DNA from 3 places in the Serratia sp. 2723 genome. Region 1 is predicted to be linked to each of the others. Evidence: predicted binding sites of a transcription regulator. Region 1 holds the regulator's gene; each other region holds the start of a gene.
What was found. Region 1 encodes PurR, which represses purine synthesis genes. Its sites were predicted from a motif close to CANGCAAACGTTTGCNTG; they were not measured.
Positions count from the first base shown of each region.

Region 2: a site for PurR is predicted at 3,049-3,066, ahead of pyrD (quinone-dependent dihydroorotate dehydrogenase). Genes of this name have one in related genera too.
Region 3: a site for PurR is predicted at 7,709-7,726, ahead of purE (5-(carboxyamino)imidazole ribonucleotide mutase). Genes of this name have one in related genera too.

Region 1 is NZ_JBNDIN010000005.1:220,998-231,508, forward strand. Features, by position in the region: gene ABIE29_RS09910 (alkene reductase) at 1-939, shown strand, start outside; gene gloA (lactoylglutathione lyase) at 1,258-1,665, shown strand; gene rnt (ribonuclease T) at 1,735-2,415, shown strand; gene ABIE29_RS09925 (Grx4 family monothiol glutaredoxin) at 2,497-2,844, opposite strand; gene ABIE29_RS09930 (C40 family peptidase) at 3,255-4,070, shown strand; gene sodB (superoxide dismutase [Fe]) at 4,298-4,876, shown strand; gene ABIE29_RS09940 (YnhF family membrane protein) at 4,936-5,025, opposite strand; gene purR (HTH-type transcriptional repressor PurR) at 5,350-6,375, shown strand; gene punR (DNA-binding transcriptional activator PunR) at 6,413-7,342, opposite strand; gene punC (purine nucleoside transporter PunC) at 7,468-8,673, shown strand; gene cfa (cyclopropane fatty acyl phospholipid synthase) at 9,014-10,165, shown strand; gene ABIE29_RS09965 (I78 family peptidase inhibitor) at 10,257-10,511, opposite strand, start outside.
Region 2 is NZ_JBNDIN010000015.1:22,393-32,903, reverse strand. Features, by position in the region: gene ssuC (aliphatic sulfonate ABC transporter permease SsuC) at 1-162, opposite strand, end outside; gene ssuD (FMNH2-dependent alkanesulfonate monooxygenase) at 174-1,322, opposite strand; gene ABIE29_RS19595 (sulfonate ABC transporter substrate-binding protein) at 1,338-2,303, opposite strand; gene ssuE (NADPH-dependent FMN reductase) at 2,323-2,901, opposite strand; gene pyrD (quinone-dependent dihydroorotate dehydrogenase) at 3,206-4,216, shown strand; gene ABIE29_RS19580 (cell division protein ZapC) at 4,374-4,922, shown strand; gene ABIE29_RS19575 (YcbX family protein) at 4,987-6,090, opposite strand; gene rlmKL (bifunctional 23S rRNA (guanine(2069)-N(7))-methyltransferase RlmK/23S rRNA (guanine(2445)-N(2))-methyltransferase RlmL) at 6,195-8,315, shown strand; gene ABIE29_RS19565 (ABC transporter ATP-binding protein) at 8,321-10,225, shown strand; gene pqiA (membrane integrity-associated transporter subunit PqiA) at 10,345-10,511, shown strand, end outside.
Region 3 is NZ_JBNDIN010000003.1:151,727-162,237, forward strand. Features, by position in the region: gene ABIE29_RS05660 (MFS transporter) at 52-1,242, opposite strand; gene ABIE29_RS05665 (Gfo/Idh/MocA family protein) at 1,315-1,890, shown strand; gene ABIE29_RS05670 (hypothetical protein) at 2,003-2,323, shown strand; gene ABIE29_RS05675 (DegT/DnrJ/EryC1/StrS family aminotransferase) at 2,324-3,130, shown strand; gene ABIE29_RS05680 (DegT/DnrJ/EryC1/StrS family aminotransferase) at 3,142-3,432, shown strand; gene ABIE29_RS05685 (hypothetical protein) at 3,432-4,121, shown strand; gene tnpA (IS200/IS605 family transposase) at 4,259-4,579, opposite strand; gene cysS (cysteine--tRNA ligase) at 4,778-6,163, opposite strand; gene ppiB (peptidylprolyl isomerase B) at 6,449-6,943, shown strand; gene ABIE29_RS05705 (UDP-2,3-diacylglucosamine diphosphatase) at 6,954-7,676, shown strand; gene purE (5-(carboxyamino)imidazole ribonucleotide mutase) at 7,807-8,331, shown strand; gene purK (5-(carboxyamino)imidazole ribonucleotide synthase) at 8,328-9,395, shown strand; gene ybbP (putative ABC transporter permease subunit YbbP) at 9,735-10,511, opposite strand, start outside.

The sequences.
Region 1 (10,511 bases):
CTGCTGATCACCGAAGCCACCCAGATTTCTTTCCAGGCGAAAGGTTATGCCGGAGCTCCCGGTCTGCATACCCCAGAACAAATCGCCGCGTGGAAAAAAATCACCCAGGCGGTACATGACAAACAGGGCCATATCGCCGTGCAGCTGTGGCACGTAGGCCGCATCTCCCACTCCAGCTTGCAGCCAGGCCAGCAGGCTCCGGTCGCGCCTTCAGCGATCAATGCCGAAACCCGCACCACGGTGCGTGATGAAACCGGTGCATGGGTCCGTGTGCCAACCTCTACCCCGCGCGCGTTGGAAACCAACGAAATCCCGGGGATCGTCAACGATTTCCGTCAGGCGGCGGCCAACTCGCGTGAAGCCGGTTTTGACTATATTGAACTGCACGCCGCGCACGGTTACCTGCTGCACCAGTTTATGTCTCCGGCGTCCAACCAACGTACCGACCAATACGGTGGCAGCATTGAAAACCGTACCCGTCTGACGCTGGAAGTGGTCGATGCCAGCATTGCCGAAATCGGTGCCGATCGCGTTGGCATCCGTATCTCACCGTTGGGCCCGTTCAATGGCCTGGACAACGGCGAAGATCAGGAAGAAGCGGCGCTGTATCTAATCGAAGAGCTGAATAAACGCGGTATCGCCTACCTGCACATCTCCGAGCCGGATTGGGCCGGTGGCAAACCTTACTCAACCGCGTTCCGCGATGCAGTAAGAGCACACTTCCAAGGGGTGATTATTGGCGCGGGTGCCTATACGGCGGAGAAAGCGGAAGAGCTGATCGCCCAAGGCTTTATCGATGCCGTCGCCTTTGGCCGCAGCTATATTGCCAACCCAGATCTGGTGGAACGCTTTAAACAGCAGGCTCCACTTAACGAGCAGCGTGCCGATTTCTTCTACGGCGGCGGTGCCGAGGGTTATACCGATTACCCAACGCTGTAAGTGAATTAAATTGACTTTGCACTCAGCTAATTAGGTGCGCTAAATACCGCGACACCTCAGGCTGAGGTGGGTGGGAGCCATACAGGTTAGCCGACCGTTGAGCGCATGGACGCGCGATATGAGCCATCCATGGATGGGTCCACGCCGTGTCGGCGCTCTGTCTGGCTCCCGCCTGCCGCACTATTATCCGCAGCCATTTTTATTTGTGACAACGTCACCTGCCACATGCGTTGAATTGCCTTATGCGACAAGGCTATACTGTCTGACGCTGTTCAAGTCACCTGCCGTCAGCCGCGGCATATCCAATCAGAGGAAACTATGCGCTTACTCCATACCATGCTCCGTGTCGGCGATCTGCAACGCTCCATCGACTTCTATACCAAGGTATTAGGCATGCGCTTACTGCGTACCAGCGAAAACACCGAGTACAAATACTCGCTGGCCTTCGTGGGTTATAGCGATGAAAGCGAAGGCTCGGTCATCGAGCTGACCTATAACTGGGGTGTCGACAGCTACGACATGGGCTCCGCCTTTGGTCATCTGGCGCTGGGCGTTGATGATGTCGCAACCACCTGCGACAACATCCGTCAGGCCGGTGGCAAAGTCACCCGCGAAGCCGGTCCAGTCAAGGGCGGTACCACCGTGATTGCCTTCGTCGAAGATCCTGACGGTTACAAGATCGAGCTGATCGAGAACAAGCACGCAGGTCACGGCCTCGGTAACTGAGGTTTCTCCAGGGCGCGCCCTGCGCCCTGCTTTCTATCTCCGCTGCACCAAGACAAGAAATTTGTCATAATGCGCGCTGAATTCGCTAAAGATAAGAAACTGATGGCCGAAAAAAGTGATCTTAACGCCCTGAGTGGCCGTTTCCGTGGATTTTATCCCGTTGTTATTGATGTGGAAACCGCCGGGTTTCATGCTCAGACCGATGCGCTGCTAGAGATTGCCGCCGTCACGCTGAAAATGGATGAGAATGGCTGGTTACAGCAGGATGAAACGCTGCATTTTCATGTAGAACCGTTTGAAGGGGCGAACCTGCAACCGGAAGCGTTGGCTTTCAACGGTATCGACCCACATAACCCACTACGTGGCGCAGTAAGTGAATATGATGCGCTGCATGCGATTTTCAAGGCCGTACGTAAAGGCATCAAGGATCAGGGTTGTAACCGGGCGATCATCGTGGCGCATAATGCCAACTTTGATCACAGTTTCCTGATGGCCGCCGCCGAACGCGCCAGCCTGAAGCGCAACCCGTTCCATCCGTTCGCCACCTTTGATACCGCTGCGCTTAGCGGGCTGGTATTGGGGCAGACGGTGCTGGCCAAAGCCTGTATTGCCGCCGGTATGCCGTTTGACAGCAGCCAGGCACACTCGGCGCTGTATGATACCCAGCAAACCGCCCAGTTGTTCTGTGAATTGGTCAACCGCTGGAAACGTCTCGGTGGCTGGCCGATTGCCAACGCTGAATCGCAATAACGGGCTGACAAACAGACGTAAAAAAATCGGGCGGCACTGTTGAAGGTGCCGCCCGACTTTATCTGGTCAACCTCTGCGCCATTAAGGCTGCTGGTCTTCCTGATCTTTATATTTCTCGGCCGTTTCTTTGATCAACGGCTGCAGTTCACCACGCTGGTACATCTCGATGATGATATCGCAGCCGCCAACCAGTTCACCATCCACCCACAGCTGCGGGAAGGTTGGCCAGTTGGCATACTTTGGCAGCTCGGCACGGATATCCGGGTTTTGCAGAATATCAACGTAGGCAAAACGTTCGCCACAGGCTGAAAGTGCCTGCACGGCCTGAGCAGAGAAACCGCAGCTTGGCAATTTCGGTGAGCCTTTCATATACAGCAGGATCGGGTTGGCAGAAATTTGCTGCTGAATTTTTTCAATCGTCGTCATTATTGCTTCCTCAAGCCACATCATGGCTACAACATGCATCACACTGGCTATTGTAGCGGCAGGACCGGTGCCAAGAAAACGCCATCTTTTGCAGGGACATTCTCTGATTGCCTCAGCAAAAACGGCGGTCACACCGAACCGGTTAAAACATGGCCCCAGAATAACATTTTTAATCGGGACGTTTCACTATTATATTTGCGCAGCCCAATGCCGGCGAGCAATAAGCCAACCACATGATCTCTGTCGCTTTTTTAGGCGACAGGTGTTTGATTTTGCGACAATAAAAATGCCATTAACGTTTTCTCACAATATGGATTAGTATTTATGAGATCCACGCTGTTTTATAGGGTGAATTTCGGGAATACTGTGACTCATTCGATTTCTGTTTCGGAGCCAAGGTTGGTAACGTCGATATGCGGTTAATTATTACACTTTTTGTGCTGCTATTTACGCAGCTCTTCTTCAATTTGGCGCACGCTGCGCCACAGGCACGTGTTTCTGCCGAGCAGCGCAAGAGTCACGTTAATGAAGCACGGCCAGACGACCGCAAGAAAAAGAAAGCGGAGAAAGCCAATAAAAAAGTGAAGGCAGCCACCCCTCCGAAAACGCTAAAAACCAAACCGGCAACCTTAAAGACGGCCAAAAAAACCACCAGAGTTAAAACCAAAAGCCAGGCAACCAAAACGGCCAAGCTCAAAGTGACTCCGCCTAAAAAAGGCTATAAAAAAGGCTATGGTCGCCATCGTGAAGAAGGCAAAGCTACGGCAAAATTGGCTGGCCGCGACAAGCCGTTGAAACTTTCCGCCGCCCATAAAAAACGTTATCAGCACGCCAAGCAAACCGCCATGGCCAAGCTGATGGGGCAAATGGGTAAACCCTACCGCTGGGGTGGATCTTCACCTGGTACAGGCTTCGACTGCAGCGGGCTGATTTATTACGCGTACAAAGACGTGGTGAAAATCAAAATGCCGCGTACCGCCAACGAAATGTACCACCTGCGTGATGCAGCGCCGATCAAACGTAATGAGCTGGAGAAAGGCGATCTGGTGTTCTTCCGCATCAACAACCGTGGCACCGCCGATCACGTTGGCGTCTATCTTGGTAACGGTAAGTTCATCCAGTCACCGCGCACCGGTGAAGAGATTCGCATCAGTCAGTTGGATAACGACTATTGGCAGAACCATTACATTGGCGCCCGCCGCGTAGTGACCCCGACCACCATTCGTTGACCTAGCACGGCTGAGCCAACTGCTCAGCCGTGCCTTACTCCCCAGAAAATCAAAAACCGCTGCGACTTTAATCAATCAGCCACTTGGCACACTTTGGATGTTCTTTTCGCTCGGAAAGTTGTTAAGATTAATGACCATAACAAAAGTGGTGCAATTGCGTTTTTTCGCCCTCGGCCACCCAGGCCCACAGCGTCGGAGAGACGTATTGTCTATAAAAGGAGAAAGCAATGTCGTTTGAATTACCTGCATTACCGTATGAGAAAAACGCTCTCGAACCGCACATTTCCGCGGAAACGCTGGAATACCACTATGGCAAGCACCATAACACCTACGTGGTTAACCTGAACAATCTGGTGAAAGGCAGCGAGTTCGAAGGTAAATCCCTGATCGAGATCGTCAAGACCTCCACCGGTGGAGTGTTCAACAACGCCGCCCAGGTCTGGAACCACACCTTCTATTGGCACTGTTTATCACCGCAAGGTGGTGGCGAGCCAACGGGCGCAGTGGCAGAGGCCATCAACAAGTCATTCGGCTCCTTCGCCGCCTTTAAAGAGCAGTTCACCGATGCCGCCGTGAAAAACTTCGGCGCTGGCTGGACCTGGCTGGTGAAAAAGGCGGACGGCAGTCTGGCGATCGTCAGCACCTCGAATGCGGCAACCCCACTGACGGGCGCAGACGTTCCGTTATTGACCGTTGACGTGTGGGAACATGCTTACTATATCGACTACCGCAATGCGCGGCCAAAGTACCTGGAAAACTTCTGGGCGTTGGTGAACTGGGCGTTCGTGGCAAAAAACCTGGCTTAACGACGGGTGACTAGCTAATAAGGCGCGGCACAAGCTGCGCCTTTGTTTTTTGCTGAGGATCAGTTCAATGCGGCAACAAAACTGAAAGCAATAATCATTGCCAAAGCACCCACGGTAGTGAGTAATGACATCTTCAAATTGGTATCCATATACAACTCCCTCTCAGATTGGCTTTTCCAGAGCATAAGCCACACAGTTAATACGTCAAATCATTTTCCCATAGTTCGTGATGAAAATCTTGTTATGATTTCCCCACGGATAAATACCGATTAGCTCTTCCACTTTTCTTCAATATGCGACAAAATCCGCAGTTCACAACTGCGTACCGATAAACTGCCCCTCCCTGTTCAAGCGATTTACGACTTCAGCACTAAAAACTCAGTTTTCGCTTATCTGGGAAAGGATCTACGCAGGCAAACGATTAACATCATACTTACATGCTGTAACATGTAGGTTTAGGAGTCATTCTTTACATGGCAACGATTAAAGATGTGGCCAAACGCGCTGGCGTTTCTACCACTACCGTATCGCACGTTATCAATAAAACGCGTTTCGTCGCCGAAGATACCAAAACGGCCGTTTGGGCCGCCATCAAAGAGCTGCACTATTCACCCAGCGCCGTGGCCCGCAGCCTCAAGGTCAACCACACCAAATCGATCGGCTTGCTCGCCACCTCGAGTGAGGCCCCCTATTTTGCCGAAGTGATCGAAGCGGTAGAAAACAGCTGCTACAGCAAAGGCTATACCCTGATCTTGTGTAACTCGCACAATAACCTGGATAAACAGCAAGCCTATCTGGCAATGCTGGCGCAAAAACGCGTCGATGGCCTGCTGGTCATGTGCTCAGAATATCCCGATCAGCTGCTGGGCATGCTGGAAGATTACCGTAATATTCCTATGGTGGTGATGGATTGGGGTACCGCGCGCGGAGACTTCACCGATACCATTATCGACAATGCCTTCAAGGGCGGCTACCTGGCAGGTCGCTACCTGATCGAACGGGGACACCGGGACATCGGTGCCATTCCGGGTCAACTGGCGCGTAATACCGGCGGAGGTCGCCATCAGGGCTTTCTGAAAGCCATGAAGGAAGCCAACATCGAAGTGCGTGAAGAATGGATCGTGCAAGGGGATTTCGAGCCCGAATCCGGCTATAAAGCCATGCATCAAATCTTGTCACAAAAGCATCGCCCAACCGCCGTTTTCTGTGGCGGTGATATTATGGCTATGGGGGCAATCTGCGCCGCCGATGAGCTGGGGTTGCGTGTACCGCAGGATATCTCGGTTATTGGTTACGACAACGTGCGTAATGCCCGCTACTTCACCCCGGCGCTGACCACCATTCACCAGCCGAAAGAACGCCTGGGCGAGATGGCCTTCACCATGCTGTTGGATCGCATAATCAGCAAGCGTGAAGAGTCGCAGGTGATTGAAGTGCATCCAAAACTCATTGAGCGCCGCTCCGTGGCAGATGGTCCTTTTGTCGATTACCGCCGTTAACCCTCCGTAGGGGCGCTGCAAATTGTGCTGCGCCCGATTAGCGACGCACTGCCCCCGGTTCCTCTTCACTGAGCCATTCCTGATTGAGCGTTTCGCTATCGCCCAGATAGTCCAACAGCCAGGCCATAGCCGGAGACTGGGCATTTTGCTGCCAGGTCAGGCAGCAGGCACTGGGCGGGAAAGGTTCATCCAGTGGTAACACCACCAGTTCGCCACTTTGTACCAACGGCAATACCCGATGCGCGGGCACCATACCCACACACAGCCCGGCACGCAAACAATCTACCGCCGAAACCCAGTCCGGCACGGTCAGCCGCCGCTGGTTGTCCAGCGACCAGGTCACCCGCTTGGGTAAATTGCGCGAAGTATCTTCCAACAGCAACGAGGGATAAGGGCGAAGCTGATCGTCGCGCAGCTTTCCTTGCAAGGCGGCCAGCGGATGTTTGGCATGCACTACACAGAGCCAATTCATAAAACCCATATCGCGAAAGGCAAAACCGCTGCCTACCGGCACCGCCCGCGTTGCACCAATGGCCATCTCAGCTCGGTCATCCACCAGCGCATCCCATACGCCGTTGAAAACTTCCGGTTGCACCATCAGCTCCACATCGGGGAAATGGCGATAAAAATCCAGCACCAATTGGCGACTACGCTGGGGTTTGACGATCAGATCGACCGCAATCCTCAGTTGCCCACGCCAACCGTTGGCCACCTGCTGGCACTGTCGTCGAGTATCGAGCATTTTTTTGATAACAACCCGCGCTTCTTTAATAAACAGCGCCCCCGCCGGCGTCAGCTCCACATCGCGGTGACGGCGCTCAAACAGCGGCACAGCCAGCCATTGCTCCAGTTGGCGTACCGTATAACTCACCGCAGAAGGAACTCGGTGCAACTCCTGTGCCGCCGCGCTGAAACTACCGGTCCGCGCTACCGCATCTACCACATCGAGTGAATATTCAGACCACATAATCTTGCCTTCAAATTTTTTAACAGCATCTTGCAAATATTACCGTTTCACAAGCAGAGATCCAGCCGTATACACTTGCCGGCGCTTCAAAACCTGCGACAACATAATTTTAACGAGAAATAGCAATGCGAAATTTTGGATTTATGTTCTATCTGGCCGGCCTGAGTATGTTGGGCTATCTGGCTACCGATATGTACCTGCCCGCTTTTGGAGCAATGCAGCAGGATCTGCAAATCTCCGCTGGGGCGATCAGCGCCAGTCTGAGTATCTTCCTGGCGGGCTTTGCCTTCGCCCAATTGCTGTGGGGACCACTGTCCGACCGTATTGGCCGTAAGCCCGTGTTATTGATTGGCCTGGCGCTGTTCGCCGTCGGGTGTCTCGGTATGCTGTGGGTCGAGAACGTGACACAACTGTGGTCACTGCGCTTTATTCAAGCCATTGGCGTGTGTTCCGCCGCCGTCACCTGGCAGGCGATCGTGGTCGATCGCTACCGCGATGGCAAAGCCAACCGCGTTTTCGCCTCTATTATGCCGCTGGTCGCCCTCTCTCCGGCGCTGGCCCCGCTGCTGGGTGCCTGGTTGCTCAACCATATGGGATGGCGGGCCATCTTCGCCGTGCTGCTGGGGATTACCGCCCTGCTGCTGATCCCCACCTTATTGCTGAAAGATCGTAGTAAACGAGTGCCTTCCGCCGATAAGAAGCCCAGCCTTGGCTTTATGCAGATCTTGAAATCACCGGTGTTCAGCGGCAACGTGATGGTTTTTGCCGCCTGCTCAGCCGGCTTCTTCGCTTGGCTGACAGGTTCACCCTTTATCCTCGGCGATATGGGATATAGCCCCAACGATATTGGCCTGAGCTATGTGCCACAAACGCTGGCTTTCTTATTAGGGGGTTACAGCTGCCGTAGCGCTTTAAATCGCATTTCTGGCAAAACCTTGCTGCCGTGGTTGCTGTTAGCTTACGGTATCAGCATGGCGGCGTTGTATCTGATCGCCACGCTGAGTGAACCAACGTTGACCACGCTGTTGATCCCGTTCTGCTTCATGGCGTTAGTAAACGGTGCCAGCTATCCGATCCTGGTGGCCAATGCGTTGATGCCCTTCCCCAACAACAGTGGCAAAGCCGCAGCGCTGCAAAACACGCTACAGTTGGGATTATGCTTTATAGCCAGCCTGTTGGTTTCGGCATTTATCGCCCGGCCGCTGCTAGCCACTGCCACCGTAATGGTTGCCACCGTATTCTTGGCGGCCTTGGGCTACCTGATCCAACGTGGCAAAGGAACAGATGAAACGCAGGTAACGCGGCAGGAACGTGTTGAGTCAGCGCAATAATTACCTTTTAAAATAGTCACTTAATGAAAATTCTTGCCGAGCGCGATTTGCAGTTGAGTCTGCACCTCGGCAAGCCTATACTCAAAAGCAACCTTTTAGAATAACAGTTATACTAAGCTCTTATTGCAGCAACTGCTGCGTACGTGGATGGCATCACACTTTTTTTAAGGTTGCATTTACCCGCGTCCTTTGGCGCAAAGAGCCTCTTAAATTTCCTCTGTTCCAGTCGGTTTTCAGACGCCACGGTGAGTTTTTACCGTAGGTATACGTATGTCCCTGTAGAAATTGTCTACGCTAAATTCTGCAGGATCATAAGTCAGAAGAAGGTGATGGAGAAGCTATGAGTTCATCGTGTATAGAAGATCTGAGCATCCAGGATAACCATTGGTATCGTATCGCACATGAAATGCTTAGCATGGCCGGTATTGAAATCAATGGCTCACGCCCTTTCGATATTCAGATCAACAATCCCAATTTCTTTAAACGCGTACTGCAAAACGGCTCCCTGGGGCTGGGCGAAAGCTACATGGACGGTTGGTGGGAATGTGAACGGCTGGACATGTTTTTTCAGCGGGTTGTCGCAGCCGGTCTGGAAAAGAAACTGCCCCACCACCTGAAAGATATCTTGCGTATTGCCGCCGCCCGCCTGACCAATCTGCAATCCCAAAAGCGTGCCTGGATCGTTGGCAAAGAGCATTACGATCTGGGTAACGATTTGTTTACCCAGATGCTGGATCCCTATATGCAATATTCCTGTGGCTACTGGCAACAGGCCACTACCTTGGAAGAAGCACAGGAAGCCAAGCTACGGTTGATTTGTGAAAAACTGCACCTGCAGCCCGGCATGCGGGTATTGGATATCGGCTGTGGCTGGGGCGGCCTGTCTGCTTATGCGGCCAGGCACTATGGCGTTTCCATGGTGGGGGTCACCATCTCTGCCGAACAGCAAAAAATGGCGCAAGAACGCTGTGCCGGGCTGGACGTGGAAATTCTGCTGCAGGATTACCGCGATCTCCACCAGCAGTTTGACCGCATCGTCTCGGTTGGCATGTTCGAACACGTTGGGCCGAAGAACTACCGCACCTATTTCAAGGTAGTGGAACGTAATTTAAAACCCGATGGCATTTTCCTGTTGCATACCATTGGCTCCAACCAGACCGATATGAACGTTGATCCGTGGATCAACAAATATATCTTCCCCAACGGTTGCCTGCCGTCGGTGAAACATATTGCCCAGGCCAGCGAAGGCCATTTCGTCATGGAAGATTGGCATAATATCGGCGCAGACTATGACCGCACCCTGATGGCCTGGTATGAACGTTTCAAACAGAGTTGGCCACAGCTGGCGTCGCGCTATTCCGAACGTTTCGAAAGGATGTTCAGTTATTACCTTAATGCCTGCGCCGGGGCGTTCCGCGCTCGCGATATTCAACTCTGGCAGGTGGTATTCAGCCCCAAAGGCGTCGAAGGCGGTCTGCGCGTTCCTCGCTGAATGCAAGGCAGGCACAGCATGCAACTCTCCTACACATTATGACCCTCTGAGAAAACAAACCCCGGGCTGCCGGGGTTTGTTTTTTTATGCTTTAGCCACAATAAACGCGAATGATCTTGTCTTCGCTATCACCCAGGAAGTTCAAGCGCTTTAGATTAAAGTCCATGGTCACTGCAGAATTATAAGGAATGGTTCGTACCTGTTGAGGAATATTGACCCCGTCCAACGCAGACAGCGGTTTACCCACATAATTCTGATATTGCGCTGCGCCACAGGTATCATCTTCAGCCTCGGCCGACTGTGAGTTCGCCTGTTCCGGGGAACTTGAACAGGCGGTCAGCGCCAA
Region 2 (10,511 bases), on a different contig from region 1:
CTGGGTTAAAGCCCAAAAGGCAGCCACTACGGCGCTTGGTGCGGGCAAGATACGGTTAGATAACCAGCCAGCCTCAACGGCGGTCTGCCAGCCAATCACCAGTGCGACCGGCAAAGCCCAGGGGGCCAGCCGGTGCAGAATTTGTTGTGCACCTTTCGCCATCCTCATGCTCCTCAGCTTTGTGACACTTTTTGTGGGACATAGATATTAGCGACCACTTCACCCTGCGGTTTGATCGCACGCAGCTGCGTTGGTTGCTCGCTGGTGGCCAGATCGAGGTGAGGGAACAGCAATTCACCTACGCGATAGGCTTCTTCCAGATGCGGGTAGCCGGAAAGAATAAAGGTATCGATACCCAGATCGGCATATTCCTGGATGCGTTCCGCGACGGTCGGGCCATCTCCCACCAGGGCAGTGCCTGCGCCGCCACGCACCAGTCCGACACCGGCCCACAGATTAGGGCTGATTTCCAGATTGTCCTTTTTGCCGCCGTGTAAGGCCGCCATACGCTGTTGGCCAACGGAATCGAAGCGGGCAAAGGCTTTCTGCGCATCGGCAATGGTTTGATCATCGAGATTGGCGATCAGACGGTCGGCCGCCTGCCAGGCTTGTTCGGTGGTTTCGCGCACGATGACGTGCAGGCGGATACCGAAGCGGACTTTGCGCCCCAGCGCCGCTGCTTTGGCTCGTACTTCCTCTATTTTTTCCTTCACCTGCGCAGGGGGTTCTCCCCAGGTCAGATACAGCTCGACCTGCTCGGCTGCCAGATCCTGCGCCGCCTCTGAGGAACCGCCAAAATACAGCGGTGGGCGGGGCTGCTGTACCGGCGGGAACAACAGCTTGGCGCCTTTCACCTGAATATGCTTACCGGCGAAATCGACGGTTTCACCTTCCAGAACCCTGCGCCACACGTGGGTAAACTCGGCGGAGGCTTCGTAACGTTCGGTGTGGTTAAGGTGCAATCCTTCCGCTGCCAGCTCTTGCGGATCGCCACCGGTCACCAGATTGAACAGGGCGCGGCCATTGGAAAGCCGATCAAGTGTGGCGGCTTGCCTGGCTGCCAACGTTGGGGAGATGATGCCAGGGCGCAGGGCCACCAGGAATTTCAGCCGCTGCGTAACCGGAATCAATGAAGCGGCAACTAACCAAGAGTCTTCGCAAGAGCGCCCCGTTGGGATCAGTACGCCGCCGAAACCGAGCCGGTCAGCGGCCTGGGCGATCTGCTGAAGATAACCGTAATCGACCGCACGTGCCCCTGCCGAACTTCCCAGATAGTGGCCATCTCCGTGAGTCGGTAAAAACCAGAATACGTTAATGCTCATAGCGCTCTCTCCTGATTATTGTGCGGCTGGGTGCCATACGCGTTGAGAAATATCGACCTGCACCGGAACCAACCGGTTGGCGAAAAAGAGATCGGCGGTTTTCTGTTGGGCAGTAATGGTGGCTTCTCCCAAGGGTTTGATGGCCGTTGGCGGGCGATGATCCAGATAGCTGGCAATAACCGCCTCCGGTAAGCTCATCGCCTTGGCCAGCAGGGTAATGCTCTGCGCCCGATCGCTATGCGTCAGCGCATCTGCCTGGGTCAGAACCTCCAGCACCTGCCGAATGAACGGGCCGTTGGCTTCGGTATAAGGGCGAGCGGCCAGGTAGAAGGAGCCGGTCTGGTTCAAGTGGCTGCCATCGGTCAACACCCGTACACCGCCTTGCAGCAACGCGGCAGAATAGTAGGGATCCCAGATCACCCAGGCATCGACGTTGCCCTGTTGGAAGGCCGCTCTGGCATCGGCGGGCGTCAGATAAACCGGTTGGATATCGGTAAACTTCAGGCCGTCCCTTTGCAGTGCCCGCAGCAGCAGGTTGTGTGAGCTGGAGCCTTTCTGGAAGGCTACTTTGTGGCCTTTCAACTCGGCGACGCTGTGGATCGGGCTATTTTCCGGCACCAGGATCACTTCCGCCTTGGGTTTTGGCGGTTCTACGCCGACGTACAGCAGGTCGGCCCCGGCGGCTTGGGCAAAGATTGGCGGGATATCGCCGGTGCTGCCCAGATCGATGCTGCCGACGTTCAGCGCCTCGAGCATCTGCGGGCCTGCCGGGAATTCAATCCAGCTGATGTTGGTAGTGGGGAAGCGTTGTTCCAGTAACCGATGGGTTTTGGCCAGCACCAGACTTACCGAGCCTTTTTGGTAGCCGATACGAAACTGAGCGGGCGCATTATCTTGTGCGACGGCGGTATTGGTCAGCGCCAGCGCCATGATGGCGGTCAGCGCACCGGTGTTAAGCCAACGGCGAAAAGAGAGTGGCATGATGATTTCCTTAGGGCGGTTAGGCAGTTTGCCGGGTTAACAGAGAGGCGACGGTGTTTAGTACCGGCGGTTTACGGCGGCTGAGTGCCAGATAAAAACTGTCCAACGCTTCGGTCAGGCGCGCGGCCACCCCATCGGATAGTTGGGCCAGTTCACCGTTAAGCACTATCTGGCCGTCATCGGCAAACACGCCGTGCAGCACTTCCTGGGCTTTCAGCGCCGTCAACACTGGTTTCAACGCATAGTCCACCGCCAGCATGTGGCCGACGGAGCCACCGGTGGCCAGCGGCAAAACCACTTTGTGTTCCAGCGCTCGTTCAGGAAGCAGGTCGAGTAAGGTTTTCAGTGCGCCAGAAAACGAAGCCTTGTAAACCGGCGTAGCGATTAAAAGGCCGTCCGCTGCGGCCAATTGCGCGGCAAAGGCTCGGATATCAGGACTGTTAAAATTGGCGCGCAGCAGATCTTCCGCCTGGAAATCGTGCAGGGTATAGGGGATCACTTCCACCTGCTGCTGTTGTAGCCAGCGTTGGCTTAGCTGTAACAGCACTGCCGAACGTGAGGGGATCCTTGGGCTGCCAGCCAGAGAGATAACGCGCATCGCTACTCCTTATATCGAAAAGTTATCAATGTTAAATTAATGTTCGAAAAGTGTTTTAAAGCTAACAGCAAAAGGGGACGTTATTTAAATCTCTTTTTTTGATTTTGATATGCGTAAAGGGGGAAAGCGGGGGAAATCGCGCCATACAAGGGAAACGATTGCGCTAAACGCGCTTTTTTTGCCTTTAATCAATTCCAATTGGCGAGGGGATACCGGATAATACGCCCCCGGTCGCACCATCAGGCGCAGCGATTTAACAGTATCCTCAAGTCTGCAGGGTATAACCGGGAAATCAGGAGAGTACATGTACTACCCCATCGTCAGGAAAGCCTTGTTCCAGCTCGATCCCGAGCGCGCACACGAATTGACCTTCAGTCAACTGCGCCGTATTACCGGCACCCCACTAGAGTTTCTTATCCGCCAGTCGGTGCCGAGCAAGCCGGTGAGCTGCATGGGGCTCTCTTTTAACAACCCGTTAGGTTTGGCTGCTGGCCTGGATAAAGACGGCGAGTGTATTGATGCCTTTGGCGCGATGGGCTTTGGCTTTGTTGAGGTCGGTACCGTTACGCCGCGTCCGCAAGCGGGCAATGATAAACCACGTCTGTTCCGCCTGGTCCCGGCCGAAGGGCTGATCAACCGCATGGGGTTCAATAACCGCGGTGTAGACAATCTGGTTGAAAACGTTAAAAAATCCCATTTTGGCGGCGTGCTGGGGATCAATATCGGCAAGAATAAAGACACGCCGGTCGAGCAGGGTAAAGACGATTATCTGATCTGTATGGATAAGGTTTATCCGTATGCTGGCTATATCGCGATTAATATCTCATCACCCAATACTCCAGGATTGCGATCCTTACAGTATGGTGAAGCGCTGGACGATCTGCTAGCGGCGATAAAAAATAAGCAGGCCCAATTGCAGGCTCGCCATCACAAATATGTGCCGGTTGCGGTAAAGATCGCGCCGGATCTTTCAGAAGAAGAACTGATCCAAATAGCGGACAGTTTAGTGCGTCATAATATTGATGGGGTCATTGCCACCAATACTACCCTCGATCGTAAACTGGTTCAGGGGTTGAATTACTGCGATCAGGCGGGGGGATTAAGTGGCCGCCCGGTACAGTTACGCAGCACCGAAGTGATCCGTCGTCTGTCGCAGGAGTTACAAGGACGCTTGCCGATTATCGGCGTTGGCGGAATTGATTCCCTGACGGCGGCGCGGGAAAAAATGGAGGCCGGGGCAACGTTGGTACAGATTTATTCCGGATTTATCTTCCACGGGCCGCGTTTGATTAAAGATATCGTTACCCATATCTAATATTTTACCTTTCATTTTCGGCCGGGGGTTTATTTCTGCCTCCGGCTCGTCTATATTTTGTTCGGTAGCGGAATTATCCGATGTGTAAGCAACCTTTCTGGTGATAAAATCGCCCTTTGCGTAATATTGTGTTGGCATGTGGTGAGAAGGATAAGCAATGAAGATAAAACCTGACGACAATTGGCGTTGGTATTTTGACGCAGAGCACGATCGACTGATGCTCGATTTAGCCAATGGTATGATCTTTCGTTCACGCTTTCCGGCGAAAATGCTAACTCCGGACGCCTTCGCAGAAAGTGCATTCTGTGTCGATGATGCGGCGCTTTATTTTGATTATGAAGAACAGTGCAAGCAGATAAAGCTCAGCCATGAACAACGTGCCGAATTGGTATTAAATGCGTTAGTGGCCTTTCGTTTTCTCAAACCCCTGATGCCCAAAAGTTGGCATTTTGCTCAACAGCGCTATCCGCTACGCCCTAAAAATGGTGAGTTGGCGATGGTGAAGGTGATGGATACCGGTGTCGAGGCGCGTCTGCTAGTGGTGGAAGCTGGGGATAATGCCAGCCTGTGCCTGCTGGCACAAAATCAGCTGGTGCTGGCTGGGCGTACCATGGTGCTGGGGGATGCGATCAAAGTGATGCACGATCGTCTGAAACCTTGCGTCCCGGATGAACAGTCTGCCCCGGCTTACGACAGGGCAGTATAAGGCTGTGTCCCCCAGATGGCCCCAGCCCGAAGGGGCGCGGTCAATTGAGGGACACAGCTTTCTGTTACGCCAGCTTCACATTGCTTTTAGGAATACAGCTGCAACAGAGGATAGTGCCGTTGGCGGCCACTGCGCTTTTCTTTAGCGGCGCAACCTCGCCCTCCACCAACGTTATCTTGCAACTGCCGCACAGGCCAGCCCGACAGGAGTAAGGGATGCGAATGCCTTGCTGCTCCAACTGCTCCAACAAGATCTGCTGGTTATTACCGGCAAACACCTTTCCTTGATACTCAATACTTACGCTGGTGGTGCTGTCCTGCGGTGCCTGCAGGTTTTCGACGACCTTGCCTGCCCCGTAAGGCCGTGGCGGTTTGGTTGCCAGTACTTCAACGCTATCGCCGACGCGGATAATACCGCTGTTACGGGCAATCATGTTTTGACCAAAGTCGACGTCGCCATTATCGGCAGTACGGAACTGTTGCAGCGAACTCAACGGCTCGCCGCTCGGGTGCTTGCGGCCACGCTCGATGCTGACCGTGGTCAATACGCAGCGGCTGCAAGGTTTTACCAGATCGAACATCACGTTGCCGACGCGGATCACCTGCCAACCATCTTCTGCCCAGGCCGGGCTGCCGCTCACCACCAGGTTTGGGCGAAACTGCTCCAGCCTGATGCTGCTTGGGCAGCGTTGCTGCAGATCCTGGAATGAGGCTTCATTAATCAGCAGGTAAGGGTAACCGTCGGCAAAGGAGAGCGGGATCTCCGGGTGCTTTTTTACCCTACGGGTTAGTTCAGGCCCAACCCAGCGTAGCTGTACCTCACGCTGAAAATAACCGCTTAGCCAGGTGTTGATTGCCACCGGCGCGATCAACGCGGTGAAATGGTTGCCCCACACCTCGGTCGGCTGCGCATCTGGTGCGAAATCAATGAAGCGGATAGCCGCGCTTTCACCGTCCGGGGCGGTAAGAAACAGACCATCGGCTAACAACGCCGGGGTAAACAGCACCATTTGCGGGTATTGGCGGGCGGTGATGAAGGTACCGTCTGGCTCGGTGATCATAAAAGAGCGATCAAAAGCCAGGCCATGGCTGGCCACCTGGGCGTGAGAAAGCTGCAAACCCCGTAGTGATTTGACCGGATGAACGTAAAGTCGGGAGAGCGTGATCACCCCTGCCTCCGTACGATATATGAAATAGAAGGGAGCAACTTTATGACAAGCGGTCTGGATTAGCTATAATGCGCAACAATTTTCTTTTTGGTGATAAGCACGATATGAACACTCTGTTTGCCAGCACGGCGCGTGGACTGGAAGAACTGTTAAAAAGCGAACTGGAGCGGCTTGGCGCTCACTCCTGCAAAGTGGTGCAGGGGGGAGTACATTTTCAGGGTGACGATCGTCTTCTGTACCAAAGCTTGCTCTGGAGCCGCCTGGCTTCGCGTATTCTGTTGCCGCTGAATGAATTTCGCGTGCACAGCGATCTGGATCTGTATCTTGGTGTACAGGCCATTGACTGGCCATCGATATTTGGCCTGGATAAAACCTTTGCCGTACACTTCAGCGGCCTTAATGAAGAGATCCGCAATAGCCAATATGGTGCGTTGAAGGTCAAAGATGCCATTGTGGACAGCTTTACCCGCAAGCTCAACGATCGGCCAATGGTAGAGAAACAGCAGCCGGACATTCGCGTGAACGTTTTTCTGCAGCGTGATATGGCCAGCGTAGCGCTCGATCTGAGTGGCGAAGGTTTGCACCAGCGTGGCTATCGCGATCTTACCGGCCAGGCTCCGCTGAAGGAAAACCTGGCGGCGGCGATTGTCCAACGTTCCGGTTGGCAACCAGGGGCACCGATGCTGGACCCGATGTGCGGCTCCGGCACGCTGTTGATCGAAGCGGCGATGATCGCCTCCGATCGTGCGCCTGGCCTGCATCGCCAACATTGGGGGTTTACCGCCTGGAACGGTCACAATGCCGAATTGTGGCGTGAAGTGGTCACCGAAGCGCAGGTGCGGGCGAAACGTGGTCTACAAGAAACCCCGTCACGTTTCTTCGGTTCCGATATCGATCGTCGCGTCATCGAAATGGCGAAGGGCAATGCCCGCCGCGCTGGCGTGGCCGAATTGATCACCTTTAACGTTAATGATGTCAGCAAACTGACCAACCCACTGCCTGAAGGTCCGGTAGGCACGGTGGTCAGCAACCCGCCATATGGTGAACGCCTTGAGAGCGAACCGGCCCTGATTGCGCTGCACAATATGTTAGGGCGCATCATGAAGAGCAACTTTGGTGGCTGGCAGCTTTCGTTGTTCAGCGCCTCACCGGAATTGCTCAGTTGCCTGCAATTGCGCGCCGAGCGCCAGTTCAAAGCGAAAAATGGCCCGCTGGATTGCGTACAGAAAAACTACCAGTTGGCAGAAAACCCGCAGGGTGCTGGTGGCGTGCAGGTAGCGGAAGACTTTGCCAACCGCCTGCGCAAGAATCTGAAGAAATTGGACAAATGGGCGAAGCAGCAGGGGATCGAATGCTATCGCCTGTATGATGCCGATCTGCCTGACTATAATGTGGCGGTGGATCGCTATGGCAGTAAGGTGGTGGTCCAGGAGTACGCGCCGCCGAAAACCATCGACGCGCAGAAAGCCCGCCAGCGCCTGTTTGACGTGATTAACGCCACGTTGGCGGTGTTAGAGCTGCCATCTAATCAGCTGATCCTGAAAACTCGCGAACGTCAGAAGGGCAAGAATCAGTATGAGAAGCTGGCGCAGAAGGGGGAGTTCCTGCTGGTAGAAGAATTCAATGCCAAGCTGTGGGTCAACCTGACGGATTATCTCGATACCGGGTTGTTCCTCGATCACCGCATCGCTCGCCGTATGCTGGGGGAGATGAGCAAAGGCAAAGACTTCCTCAACCTGTTTGCCTACACCGGCACTGCCAGCGTACATGCCGGATTGGGGGGCGCACGTAGCACCACCACGGTGGATATGTCGCGCACCTATCTGGAATGGGCTGAGAAGAACCTGCGGGTTAACGGCCTGACCGGTAGACAGCACCGCTTGATCCAGGCAGATTGCCTGTCCTGGCTGCACAATGCCGACGAACAGTTCGATGTGATCTTTATCGATCCGCCGACGTTCTCCAACTCCAAGCGGATGGAGAACACCTTTGACGTACAACGCGACCATCTGGCGCTGATGAAAGATTTACAACGGATACTGCGGCGTAACGGGACCATCATGTTCTCCAACAACAAACGCGGTTTCCAGATGGATCTGGCAGGTCTGAACGCACTGGGTCTGGAGGCGAAAGAAATTACCGCCAAGACGCAGTCAGAAGACTTTGCCCGTAACCGTCAGATCCACAACTGCTGGCTGGTCACCCACGCCGGCGAAGGAAAATAATTACTATGTCGTTAATCAGCATGTCCGGTGCCTGGCTCTCTTTCAGCGATGCACCTTTGTTAGACAACACCGAAATTCATATTGAAGACAATGAACGCGTCTGCCTGGTTGGGCGCAACGGGGCCGGTAAATCGACCCTGCTGAAGATCCTCGGTAAAGAGATCCCATTGGACGACGGGCGCATCATTTACGAGCAGGATCTGATTGTGGCGCGTTTGCAGCAGGATCCTCCGCGCAATATCGGCGGTACGGTGTTCGATTTTGTGGCCGAAGGCGTGGCCGAGCAGGCGGAACACCTGAAGGCGTACCACGCTATCTCGCACCAGGTAGAGCTGGATCCGAGTGAAAAGAACCTGACGCGTATGGCGCAGGTCATGGAGATCCTCGATCACCAGGGCTTATGGCAGCTAGACAGCCGTATCAGTGAAGTCCTGTTGCAACTGGGCCTCAACGGCGATGCGGAACTGTCCTCCCTTTCCGGTGGTTGGCTGCGCAAAGCGGCACTGGGCCGGGCGTTGGTCAGTTCACCGCGCGTGTTGCTGCTTGATGAACCTACCAACCACCTGGATATCACCACCATCGACTGGCTGGAAGGGTTCCTGAAAGAGTTCCAGGGCAGCATCGTCTTCATCTCGCACGACCGTTCGTTTATCCGCAATATGGCCACGCGCATTGTCGATCTCGATCGCGGCAAGCTGGTGTCATGGCCAGGCAACTACGAGCTGTATCTGGAAAGCAAAGAAGAAGCGCTGCGGGTCGAAGAGCTGCAGAACGCCGAATTTGACCGCAAGCTGGCACAGGAAGAAGTTTGGATCCGTCAGGGCATCAAGGCACGCCGCACGCGTAACGAAGGCCGGGTGCGCGCGCTGAAGGCGTTACGTAACGAGCGTTCACAACGTCGTGAAGTGATGGGTACCGCCAAGATGCAGGTGGAAGAGGCCGTGCGTTCGGGCAAGATTGTGTTCGAAATGGAAGACGTCAGTTATCAGGTCGCCGACAAAGTGCTGGTGCGGGGCTTCAGCGCCCAGGTGCAGCGCGGTGACAAAATCGCGCTGGTGGGGCCAAACGGCTGTGGTAAAACCACCTTGCTGAAATTGATGCTCGGTCAACTGAAAGCCGACAGCGGGCGAGTGCACTGCGGCACCAAGCTGGAAGTGGCTTACTTTGACCAGCACCGCGCCGAGCTGGATCCTGAACGTACGGTGATGGACAACCTGGCGGAAGGTAAGCAGGAAGTGATGGTCAATGGCCGTTCGCGCCATGTGCTGGGCTATCTGCAGGACTTCCTGTTCCACCCTAAACGGGCGATGACGCCGGTCAAAGCGCTATCGGGCGGGGAACGTAACCGCTTATTGCTGGCTAAGTTATTTCTGAAACCTAGCAATTTACTGATCCTCGATGAACCAACCAACGATCTGGACGTCGAAACGCTGGAACTGTTGGAAGAGATGATCGATAGTTACCAGGGTACCGTCATGCTGGTGAGCCACGATCGGCAGTTTGTTGATAACTCCGTGACCGAATGCTGGATTTTCGAAGGCAATGGCGTGATCGATACTTACGTCGGGGGCTACTATGATGCACACCATCAACGTGCCACCGCCAAGCCGATCCGCACGGTTGCCGCCAGCCAAACCAAGGCCGCGGTGGAGAAAAAAACCGAGCAGCCCAAGAAATCAACGGCCAAACTGAGTTATAACCTGCTGCGGGAACTGGAGCAGTTGCCACAGCGTCTTGAACAGTTGGAAAGTGATATTGAAGCCTTGCAGGCACAGGTGAGCGACGCAGGGTTCTTCTCCCGCCCACATAGCGAAACCCAGCAGGTGCTGGCCGATCTTGCCACGGCGGAGCAGGCGTTGGAACAAGCTTTTGCCCGTTGGGAAGAGCTGGAAGCAATGAAAAACGGCTAATCGGTAACGCGTTGCCCGCACGCTGCTGCTGTGGGCAACCCAGGCTGTACCGATAAGCGACACGGTTAAGGAGGATGATGGTGTGTTCCCACGAAAGTCTTAAGCAGCAGAGTCATGCGATGCATGGCGAGCGTCAGCAGGATAACCTGATACTGTGCCCACAATGCGATATGTTGGTGGCGCTGCCGCCTTTGCAATCAGGCTCCAAGGCCGTTTGTCCCCGTTGTAAAACGACACTCAGCGCCCGCTGGGCAGAACCGCGTAAACAGCCGATTGGCTTTGCCCT
Region 3 (10,511 bases), on a different contig from region 1:
GGTTTCTCTGCTGATTAAGCTGGGCCATTAAGAAAATTGCTTAACGGTAAACTACCCCCTATGTTTTACGGTAAATATTAATATACAGAATGCAAAAATTGATGTAACCAAGGGAATGCTCCAAAAATAAACCCAACCTTCAGTTTCTTCAACTCCTACCCAATTATTATATGCCATACCACAAACTAAGGAAGCGAGTGATGAACCGATACCATTAATAAAAAAAACCTTGAAACTTTGCATTTTATGATTATTTTCATCAGATGAAATATTTTTCAATAATATATCTAGAGTAATAAAAAAGAGCACCCAAGAAATACCCTGAATGATAAGGACCACAATCATCAATGCAGTAAAATTATAAACCTCAGCACTAATAAACAATATATTTCTCAGTAAATAGGCAAGGGAACCAAAAATTAAAATATTTCTTACTTTAAATTTATTAAGTAACAACGACAAAGAAAAAATCAAAAGAAGTTCTGAAATTACAGCCAGTTGCATTATACTTGTTGGACTTTTAAAACCTAGATATCTAAGATAAATAGGTATATATGCACTATAGGAGACCTGTGAAATCATAAGCAGCAAGGCACATATTATTATTAGGACCGAGTTTCCTTTCTTTATCGAGCACCATACGCTACTTAAACTTAAAATAAAATTATCTTTAGTATTATTTCTTATCACGTTTAGCTTTAGATTGCCATTTATAGATACAATTGCCATTAATACTGAGAAAAATGATGCAATCAAATACAGATTATAATTATCTTCAATTTCATAATATCCGATGATAAACCCAGAGAAGATGAACCCTAGAGTTCCAAATGATATTATAATAGGAAACAACTTTTCATTGCTTATATTTTGAAATGTTATTGAGTTAACCAAAGATATCGTAGGATAGAATAAAACTCCCGTAAGAAAAATAATCCCCATGACAATATTAATATTGCCATGATAAAATGAAACATATAAAATTATAAAATTTATCCCATTCAATAAGTACAGAGCAGCTAATATAGCCTTCGGTGATATGATCTTATCTGAAATATAGCCAAAAGCCAAAGGGGATAATATAGTTGCAACTCCTAGTAAAAAGAAAGCTGTTTTAATGTTGCTTGCCATGTGATTATTTTCTAATACCAGTCCAAGAGTCATGCTCCATGTTCCCTGGATAAAAAATTGAAAGAATGTCATGGATGACAGCAGCGTAATATTGCCAATGTTGTATTTCATTTTTGTGATCTTATTAACATCATTGTGATCACCACACTAGCATTATTGAACCTTGATAACAATGGAGGTGTTATGAATATTGCAATCATTGGGGCTGGGTATTGGGGAAGGAATATCATTCGCAATGCTATTAATAATAATGATATTAGTAACATATTCATTCATGACATAAATATAAAAACTTCCTCATCTTATGAAAAGATTAGTGAGAAAATAATTTCCATAGATTACTATGAGACCATCCTTCGAGATCAATCTATTGATTCTGTCTTCATCGTTACCCCAGCACATACTCACTACCGACTTGCCAAGCTGGCTTTAGAAAACGATAAGCATGTTTTCGTTGAAAAACCTATCACTCCAAGTTCTGAAGAACTTAAGGAGTTAATAGATTTAGCAAATAAAAATAAAAAGATAATTTTTTCAAGCCATACATATCTACATACACCCGAAGTTAAAGCGCTGCGTAAAGCGATTAAGGATGAAGTTAATTTAGGCAATCCGATTTTATATCAATCAAACCGTTCAAACTTTGGTAGATTTAGAAAGGATGTAAATGTTCATTGGGACTTGGCCATACATGATCTTTATATCATTAAGTTTTTATTTGGAATAACGTCCGCTATCTGTTTCAGCCTCAGGTGTTAAAAGTCATTATGGTTATAATGAAACCCTATGCCAAATATTAATACGGTATGAGGAGGGATTCAATGCATCTATTGTGGTTAACTGGTTAAGTCCCTGTAAATTCAGGGATACAGTGATTATAGGATCTAAAGGCTCATTGTTCTATGACGATTGCCTATCCAACAATAAAATCACCATATATAAAAATGAAATACCAGAAAAATTAGATAGCGTTGATTACAGTAGATCTTTGTTAAAAGAAAGTATTTATCTTGAGAAAACAGAAGCCATACAAAATCAAATAAATACCTTTATAAAATTAATTAAAAATAGAGATTATAGAAATGATAATGCGGTGTTCGCTTTAGACATCTTAATTCTATTGGAAAGCATTGACCGGTCTATAGCAAATAATAGTGATTTTGTTCCTGTCGGTACAACGGAGGTATTATAGATGAAGGTTAAATATTTAGATCTGGTTTCTCAATATAACTGTATAGAAACAGAGATTAATAATGCTATATTAAATGTAGTTAAAAGTGGTCACTATTGTCTTGGTGAAAAAGTTTTTCAATTTGAGAAAAATTTTGCCAATTTTTGTAATGTACCCTATGCCGTAGCCTGTAATTCTGGCACAAGCGCATTACATATGGCTCTTCTCGCAGCTGGTATTCAGGAAGGAGATGAAGTGATCACTACAGCTACCACATTTGTTGCCACCGCAGCAGCAATCAGGCTATCAAGAGCGGTGCCTGTATTGGTTGATATTTCTGATAAAACGTTGAATATAGATTGTGAAAAAATTGAATGCCTGATCACCGATAAAACGAAAGCAATTATCGCTGTTCATCTACACGGTAACCCATGCGAAATAGATAAAATCAGAAATCTAAGCCGTAAACATGGCCTAGTTCTTATCGAGGATGCTGCTCAGGCACATGATAGCGAATATAAAGGGCATAGGATAGGATCTATAGGTGATATGACATGCTTTAGCTTTTACCCTGGGAAAAACTTAGGCGCCTATGGAGAGGCGGGAGCTGTAGTTACAAACAATGAAATGTATGCAGAAAAACTTAAACTAATCCGTGACTGGGGAAGCTCTCGAAAATATGAACATAACATTGAGGGCTATAACTATAGAATGGATGCAATACAAGGTGCCGTCCTCGATATAAAATTAAAGTACTTACCGTTATGGACTAGCTCTAGAATAAATAAAGCAGAACTATATAAAAAAACTTATCTGGTCTCCCTGTAATCACTAGCACTGTGTTACCTGAGGCAAAGCATGTCTACCATGTCTTTGCAATTAGAACAGAAAAAAGAAATGCATTAAAAGAGTTTTTAACTCTAAAAGGAATAGAAACTGGCATCCACTATCCTATTCCTGTACACAAACAGCCAGCCTTAAAATTAATTTGTAAGAAAAGTAATAGTTTAAAAATATCAGAGATCGCTGCTGATCAACTACTTTCACTACCAATATACCCCGAATTATCAAATGAAAGCATTCTTTATACTTGTCAAGTCATTCAAAAGTTTTTTGAGGAGGTTCGATAATGAGGTATGCTTTTATTAGAAATGCAACATTAAAAAAACTTGAAAAAGGTTCTAAATGGCTTAAGCAAGTAAATAATGATGACATGATTGACATTAGTTTAAATGTTGGTCAACTTGACATTCCTCTTTATAAAGAGGCAGACGAGAAATTCTTTGATTTCATCAAAAGCATTGATGATTACTGTCATGCCTTGGCCGCGCTATTTCCATTCATATCTATTGAACCACAAGAAAGGTTGCACTCTACTCTTCTCACTGTATTTAACGATACGAGACCGATATTTGATAGCAAAAAAAGTGAGCTGATTTTATTTTGTCGAGAAATAGCAAACATTTACAATAAGATAGGGATGTTAAAGGTTAAGTTTAAAGATGTATTACTAACCTCTAACGGTACGTTGATATTAATTGGAGAATCATCAGCACTAATGACCTTCAGAAGGGAGGTATACAATGCCATCGCAATCCCACAAGAACTGCATAAAAACATTATACATATCACATTAGGTCGATTACTTGTTGATACCACTAATGATAACATGCTTGATTTATATAATTACTTATTGATGCATGGGCAATTAAATCTTCCGGAACTAGATGTCTCAAAGCCAAAATTCGTTGTCTGCAATGACTCATTAGCAACTAAACATGAAGCTTCTTTAACAACTCATTTTAATAAACTATGGTGAATATCATCTAAATTATTATGCTTTAAAGCTAATAAATATCCTCCGGCATAGCCGGAGGTTTTTCATATGCGCCTATAAGGCTCTGTTGCCAGCTGCGCCCTAACAGGTGCATCGCGATTGACATTTGCATCTATGGATTACTTACGGCCCGTAAACGGGCTACCCGGATAGGAGATCGACAACTGCTCATAAAGCATCAGGCTGCTCTTTCCCTTCAGATATCCCATAAAGCCCGACACACTCATCTTGGGTGGGATTTCCTGAAGCATATGGATGTGATCCACACAGCATTCCGCCTCCAGAATATTCACGTTCTTCCATTCGCACAGCTTTCTTAAGATACTGCCAATCGCTTTGCGCTTTTCCCCGTAGAACACCTGTCTTCGGTACTTCGGCGCCAATACTATGTGATATTTACAGTTCCATCGCGTGTGCGCTAAGCTCTTTTCGTCCCTCATAGGGACCCCCTTTTGATTTCTAGTTGAACGTTTGCAGTTGCCAGACCGCAAACTGTTTTAACAAATCAAAAGGGGTTTTTATAACTGGCTCAAAGCTGAAAGCTTTACGGAACCTCCAGCCTAGCTGGAGGTTTTCTGTGCACAAAAAAGCCGGATCGCTCAAGCGGTCCGGCTACTCATGTTGATCAAGGATCTAACTTACTTACGACGCCAGCTAGTCCCCTGCGGGCCATCTTCCAGCACGATATTCATCTCGTTCAACCGATCGCGAGCGGCATCTGCCAGCGCCCAGTCTTTGGCGGCACGTGCATCATTACGCTGTTTGATCAACGCTTCGATCTCTGCTACTTCCGAGTCATCCGCTTGCGCGCCACCTTGCAGGAACTGTTCAGGCTCCTGTTGCAGCAGGCCCAGTACCTTGGCCAGTTTACGCAGCTCTGCCGCCAACCCATTCGCCGCCGCCATGTCCTCGCTCTTCAGGCGGTTTACTTCACGCGCCAAATCGAACAACGCGGAATAGGCTTCTGGGGTGTTGAAGTCGTCGTCCATGGCTTCACGGAAGCGCGCTTCAAAGACTTCGCCGCCAGCAGGTTTGGCATTCGCGTCAGTGCCGCGCAACGCGGTATACAAACGTTCCAGCGAGGCACGCGCCTGCTTGAGGTTGTCTTCGCTGTAGTTCAGTTGGCTGCGGTAGTGGCCAGACATCAGGAAGTAACGCACGGTTTCGGCGTCGTAGTACCCCAGCACGTCGCGGATGGTAAAGAAGTTGTTCAATGACTTGGACATCTTCTCTCTGTCGATCATCACCATCCCGGAATGCATCCAGTAATTGACGTACGGGCCATCATGCGCGCAGCTGGATTGGGCTATCTCGTTCTCGTGGTGCGGGAACATCAGATCGGAGCCACCGCCGTGTATGTCGAAATGGGTGCCAAGCTGTTTGCAGTTCATGGCCGAGCATTCGATATGCCAGCCTGGGCGGCCTGGGCCCCAAGGCGATTTCCAGCTTGGTTCGCCTGGCTTGGACATCTTCCACAGCACGAAGTCCATCGGGTTGCGCTTCACGTCGTCGATTTCTACACGCGCACCGGCTTGCAGTTGCTCCAGATCCTGGCGGGAAAGCAGGCCGTATTGCGGATCGCTATCGATGGAGAACATCACGTCACCGTTGCTGGCCACATAGGCATGATCGCGCGCCAACAGGCGTTGGGTGATCTCGATGATTTCTTCGATATGATGGGTGGCTCGCGGTTCCTGATCCGGGCGTTCGATCAGCAGTGAATCAAAATCGGCGTGCATCTCTGCCAGCATACGCGTGGTCAGTTGATCGCAGGTTTCGCCGTTTTCTGCCGCGCGGCGGATGATTTTATCGTCCACGTCGGTCACGTTACGCACGTAGTTCAGCGAATAGCCGAGATAACGCAGATAGCGCGCTACCACGTCGAAAGCGACAAAGGTACGCCCATGACCGATATGACACAGGTCATAAATGGTTACCCCGCACACGTACATACCGACTTTACCGGCATGAATAGGCTTAAATTCCTCTTTTTGACGACTCAGGGTATTAAAAATCTTTAGCATCAGGGCTGTCCGTGGTGTGCGTGATAACAAAATATCCGCATATTGAAACCCGAAGGCTGCTCTATTGCAAGGTCAAGCCCAAGGATTGCTGAATTGATCGGCAGAAAATTGCGTAAGATCGGAATTAACCCAATCCAGACCAAGATTACAACACATGTATTTCTGCCGCGGAACTGCCACTCTAGCCACTGCTGACTGATTAATGGAGATATGTTATAAAGTCGGTCTGATTGCTCACACGCCTTCCTATGTGACAGCTCATTTCATCTTGCTAGGACTAAAACTATGGTTACTTTCCACACCAATCACGGCGATATCGTTATCAAAACCTTTGCTGACAAGGCACCGGTTACCGTTGAAAACTTCCTGAACTACTGCCGTGAAGGCTTCTACAACAACACCATCTTCCACCGTGTCATCAACGGCTTTATGGTTCAGGGCGGTGGTTTTGAACCTGGTATGCATCAGAAAGACACCAAAGCAACCATCAAGAACGAAGCTAACAACGGCCTGAAAAACACCCGTGGCACCCTGGCAATGGCTCGTACCAACGATCCACACTCTGCTACCGCCCAGTTCTTCATCAACGTGGTTGATAACGACTTCCTGAACTTCCGTGCTGAAAACGCCCAGGGTTGGGGTTACTGCGTATTTGCCGAAGTGGCAGAAGGCATGGACGTGGTCGAGAAGATCAAAGCGGTAAAAACTGGCCGCAGCGGCATGCACCAGGATGTACCGGTTGAAGATGTGGTGATCACCAGCGTTACCGTCAGCGAGTAATCGCGGCTGCATGAGCACGCTGTTCATCGCAGACCTGCATCTATGCGCACAGGAACCGGCAATCACTGCCGGTTTTCTGCGTTTTTTGCAGCGTGAAGCCATTCACGCCGATGCGTTATACATTCTGGGCGATCTGTTTGAAGCCTGGATTGGTGATGACGACCCCGAGCCGTTGCATAGCGAAATTGCCGCCGCACTAAAGGCGTTGCCCCAGGCCGGAGTGCCCTGCTACTTCATTCACGGCAACCGCGATTTCCTGTTGGGTAAGCGCTTTGCCAAACAGAGCGGCATGATCCTGCTACCGGAAGAGCAAGTCGTCGAGCTGTATGGTCGCAAGATCCTGATCCTGCATGGCGATACCCTGTGCACCGACGATCAGGCCTATCAGGAATTCCGCAAAAAAGTTCATAACACCTGGATCCAACGTGCTTTTCTGGCGCTCCCCCTGCGCTGGCGCTTGAAGATCGCCGCTAAAATGCGTGCACGCAGCCAGCAAAGCAACCAATACAAATCCACCGCGATTATGGACGTCAACCCGCAGGCCGTTGAGCAGGCCATGTTGCGCCACAACGTCCACTGGATGATCCACGGCCACACCCATCGCCCGGCAATCCATCCGCTGACATTACCGAACGGTGAAGCCCATCGCGCCGTGTTGGGAGCCTGGCATACGGAAGGCTCGATGATGAAAGTCACGGCAGATGCCGTCGAACTGATCCAATTCCCCTTCTAAGCTGTTTTCACGCTTTTGATGGCAAAACCGTCGACGCAACCGTTTTCCTTACCCTGTACCCATGATATGCTCTACGCCCTCATACGGCCTGCCAGCCGACGTTTGTCCACATCACAGGAGCCATGCACTCATGGGAGCCACCGCTACTTCAGCCGCCAACGCTGGGGTTAAAATCGCAATCGTAATGGGTTCAAAAAGTGACTGGGCCACTATGCAGTCCGCGGCCGAAGTTCTGACCACGCTGAATGTCCCGTTCCATGTCGAAGTTGTCTCCGCCCACCGTACGCCGGATAAACTATTCAGCTTTGCCGAACATGCCAAGGCCATGGGTTTTGACGTGATCATCGCCGGTGCCGGTGGTGCTGCGCATCTGCCAGGCATGCTGGCGGCCAAAACGCTGGTTCCGGTGCTGGGTGTGCCGGTACAAAGCGCTGCATTGAGCGGTGTCGATAGCCTGTATTCCATCGTGCAGATGCCACGCGGCATTCCGGTTGGTACGCTCGCTATCGGTAAAGCCGGTGCGGCCAACGCCGGGTTGCTGGCAGCACAAATCCTGGCGCTGCACGATGCCGGGCTGGCACAGCGGTTGGCGCAGTGGCGTCAGGCCCAGACCGACGAGGTACTGAACCACCCGGACCCACAGGAGGACGCATGAAGCCGGTTTGCGTACTGGGTAACGGCCAGTTAGGGCGTATGCTGCGCCAGGCCGGTGAACCGTTGGGGATTGCAGTTTATCCTGTCGGTCTGGATGCCGAACCGGAAGCGGTGCCCTATCAAAATGCGGTGATCACCGCAGAGATCGAGCGCTGGCCAGAAACCGCTCTGACCCGCGAATTGGCGACGCACAATAACTTCGTCAACCGCGATATCTTCCCGCGTTTGGCCGATCGCCTGACACAGAAGCAACTGCTCGATCGGCTTCATCTCGCTACCGCCCCTTGGCAATTGCTGGCAAATGCTGGCGAATGGCCTCAGGTGTTTGCCACCCTGGGTGAGTTGGCGATCGTTAAACGCCGCGTTGGCGGTTACGACGGCCGTGGCCAATGGCGTTTGCGCCCTGGCCAGGAGGCTGAGTTACCAGCGGATAACTATGGCGAATGCATCGTCGAGCAGGGGATTAATTTCTCTGGCGAAGTGTCGTTGGTGGGTGCTCGTGGTCTCGATGGCCAGTCGGTATTCTATCCGTTGACCCACAACCTGCACGAAGAAGGCATTCTGCGTACCAGCGTGGCGCTGCCACAGCCCAATCCGGCGTTGCAGCAGCAGGCCGAGCAGATGTTGGCCGCGATCCTCGATGAGTTGAACTACGTGGGTGTGATGGCGATGGAGTGCTTTATCGTGGGGGACAGCCTGTTGATCAACGAGCTGGCTCCGCGTGTCCACAACAGCGGCCACTGGACGCAAAACGGCGCTTCCATCAGCCAGTTTGAGCTGCATTTGCGTGCCATCCTGGGGCTGCCGCTGCCTAAGCCGGTGGTGAATACGCCTTCGGTGATGGTTAACCTGATTGGCACGGCGGTTAATCAGCAATGGCTGGCCCTGCCGCTGGTGCACTTGCACTGGTATGAGAAAGAGGTGCGCGAGGGGCGCAAAGTGGGTCACCTGAATCTCAACGATCCCGATGCAGCCTCTTTGCAACAGGCATTGCAGGCGTTAGCGCCGCTGCTGCCAGCCGAGTACCAAAGTGGCTTGGCCTGGGCGCAGCAAAAGCTGGGGTGATCTTGTGGGGTGATAGGCATTTAATCTCTGTGTATCCCCCTCACCCTAACCCTCTCCCAAAGGGAGAGGGGACTTACCGTGCCACAAATTAACTACGGCATTCATCCTCTACATCAATCTGTTACAGATCAACATATTCACCTGATAGCAACCCCGTACGGCTCCTAAAGGGGACTTACCGTGCCACAAATTAACTACGGTATTCATCCTCTACATCAATCCGTTACAGATCAACTCCTTCACCTGATAGCAACCCCGTACGGCTCCCTCTCCCTGTGGGAGAGGGTTGGGGTGAGGGGCAATTAACCTTGCTCTACCATCGCTACAGCCATTAAAAAATTAACCTTCATAGCTGCGGAACAACGCCCTGCCGCGCAGCAGGCGTACACCAAGCCAGCCGCCGCACAGCGAGAGCAGCAAGGCACTCAGCAGCGGTAACGCCCACCACAGCACCGGCGTAGGTGCCCACGGGAAGTCGAACACCTTGGTTTGCAACAGCCACAGCGCGGCTTCCGCCCCCACCGCCGCCGCGATCCCGGCCACCAGCCCCAGCAAAGCAAACTCGCACCACAGCGTGGCGCGCAGCAGACGTTTGCCAGCGCCTAGCGTGCGGTAAACCACCAGTTCCTGCCTACGTTGCCGCATCCCTACCTGTACCTGTGCCAGCAACAGCAGACCGCCGCAGATCACCACCAGCACCACCATCACCTCCAGCGCCCTGCTCACCTGCTGCAACACGCCGCCGACCTGCTTGAGGATCGAACCGATATCCAGCAGGCTCAGGGTTGGGAACTGGCGGTTAAGCTGTGTCAGTACCTTGCCGTCGCCGTCGTAGCGGAAGCTGGTCAGCCAGGTTTGTGGCTGCCCGTCCAATGCACCCGGCGGGAAGATAAAGTAGAAGTTCGGCTTCAGGCTTTCCCAATCCACCTGCCGCAGGCTAGTCACTTTGGCGTTGAACGATTGGGTATCGCCGCTGAACGTCAAGGTATCGCCCAGTTTGATCTTGAGCCTGCCGGCGATCCCTTCATCCATTGAGACCTCGCCGGTTTTCGGCGGCCAGGTGCCTGCCGTCAGCGGGTTATGATCCGGCAGATCGTTTTGCCAGGTCAGATTCAG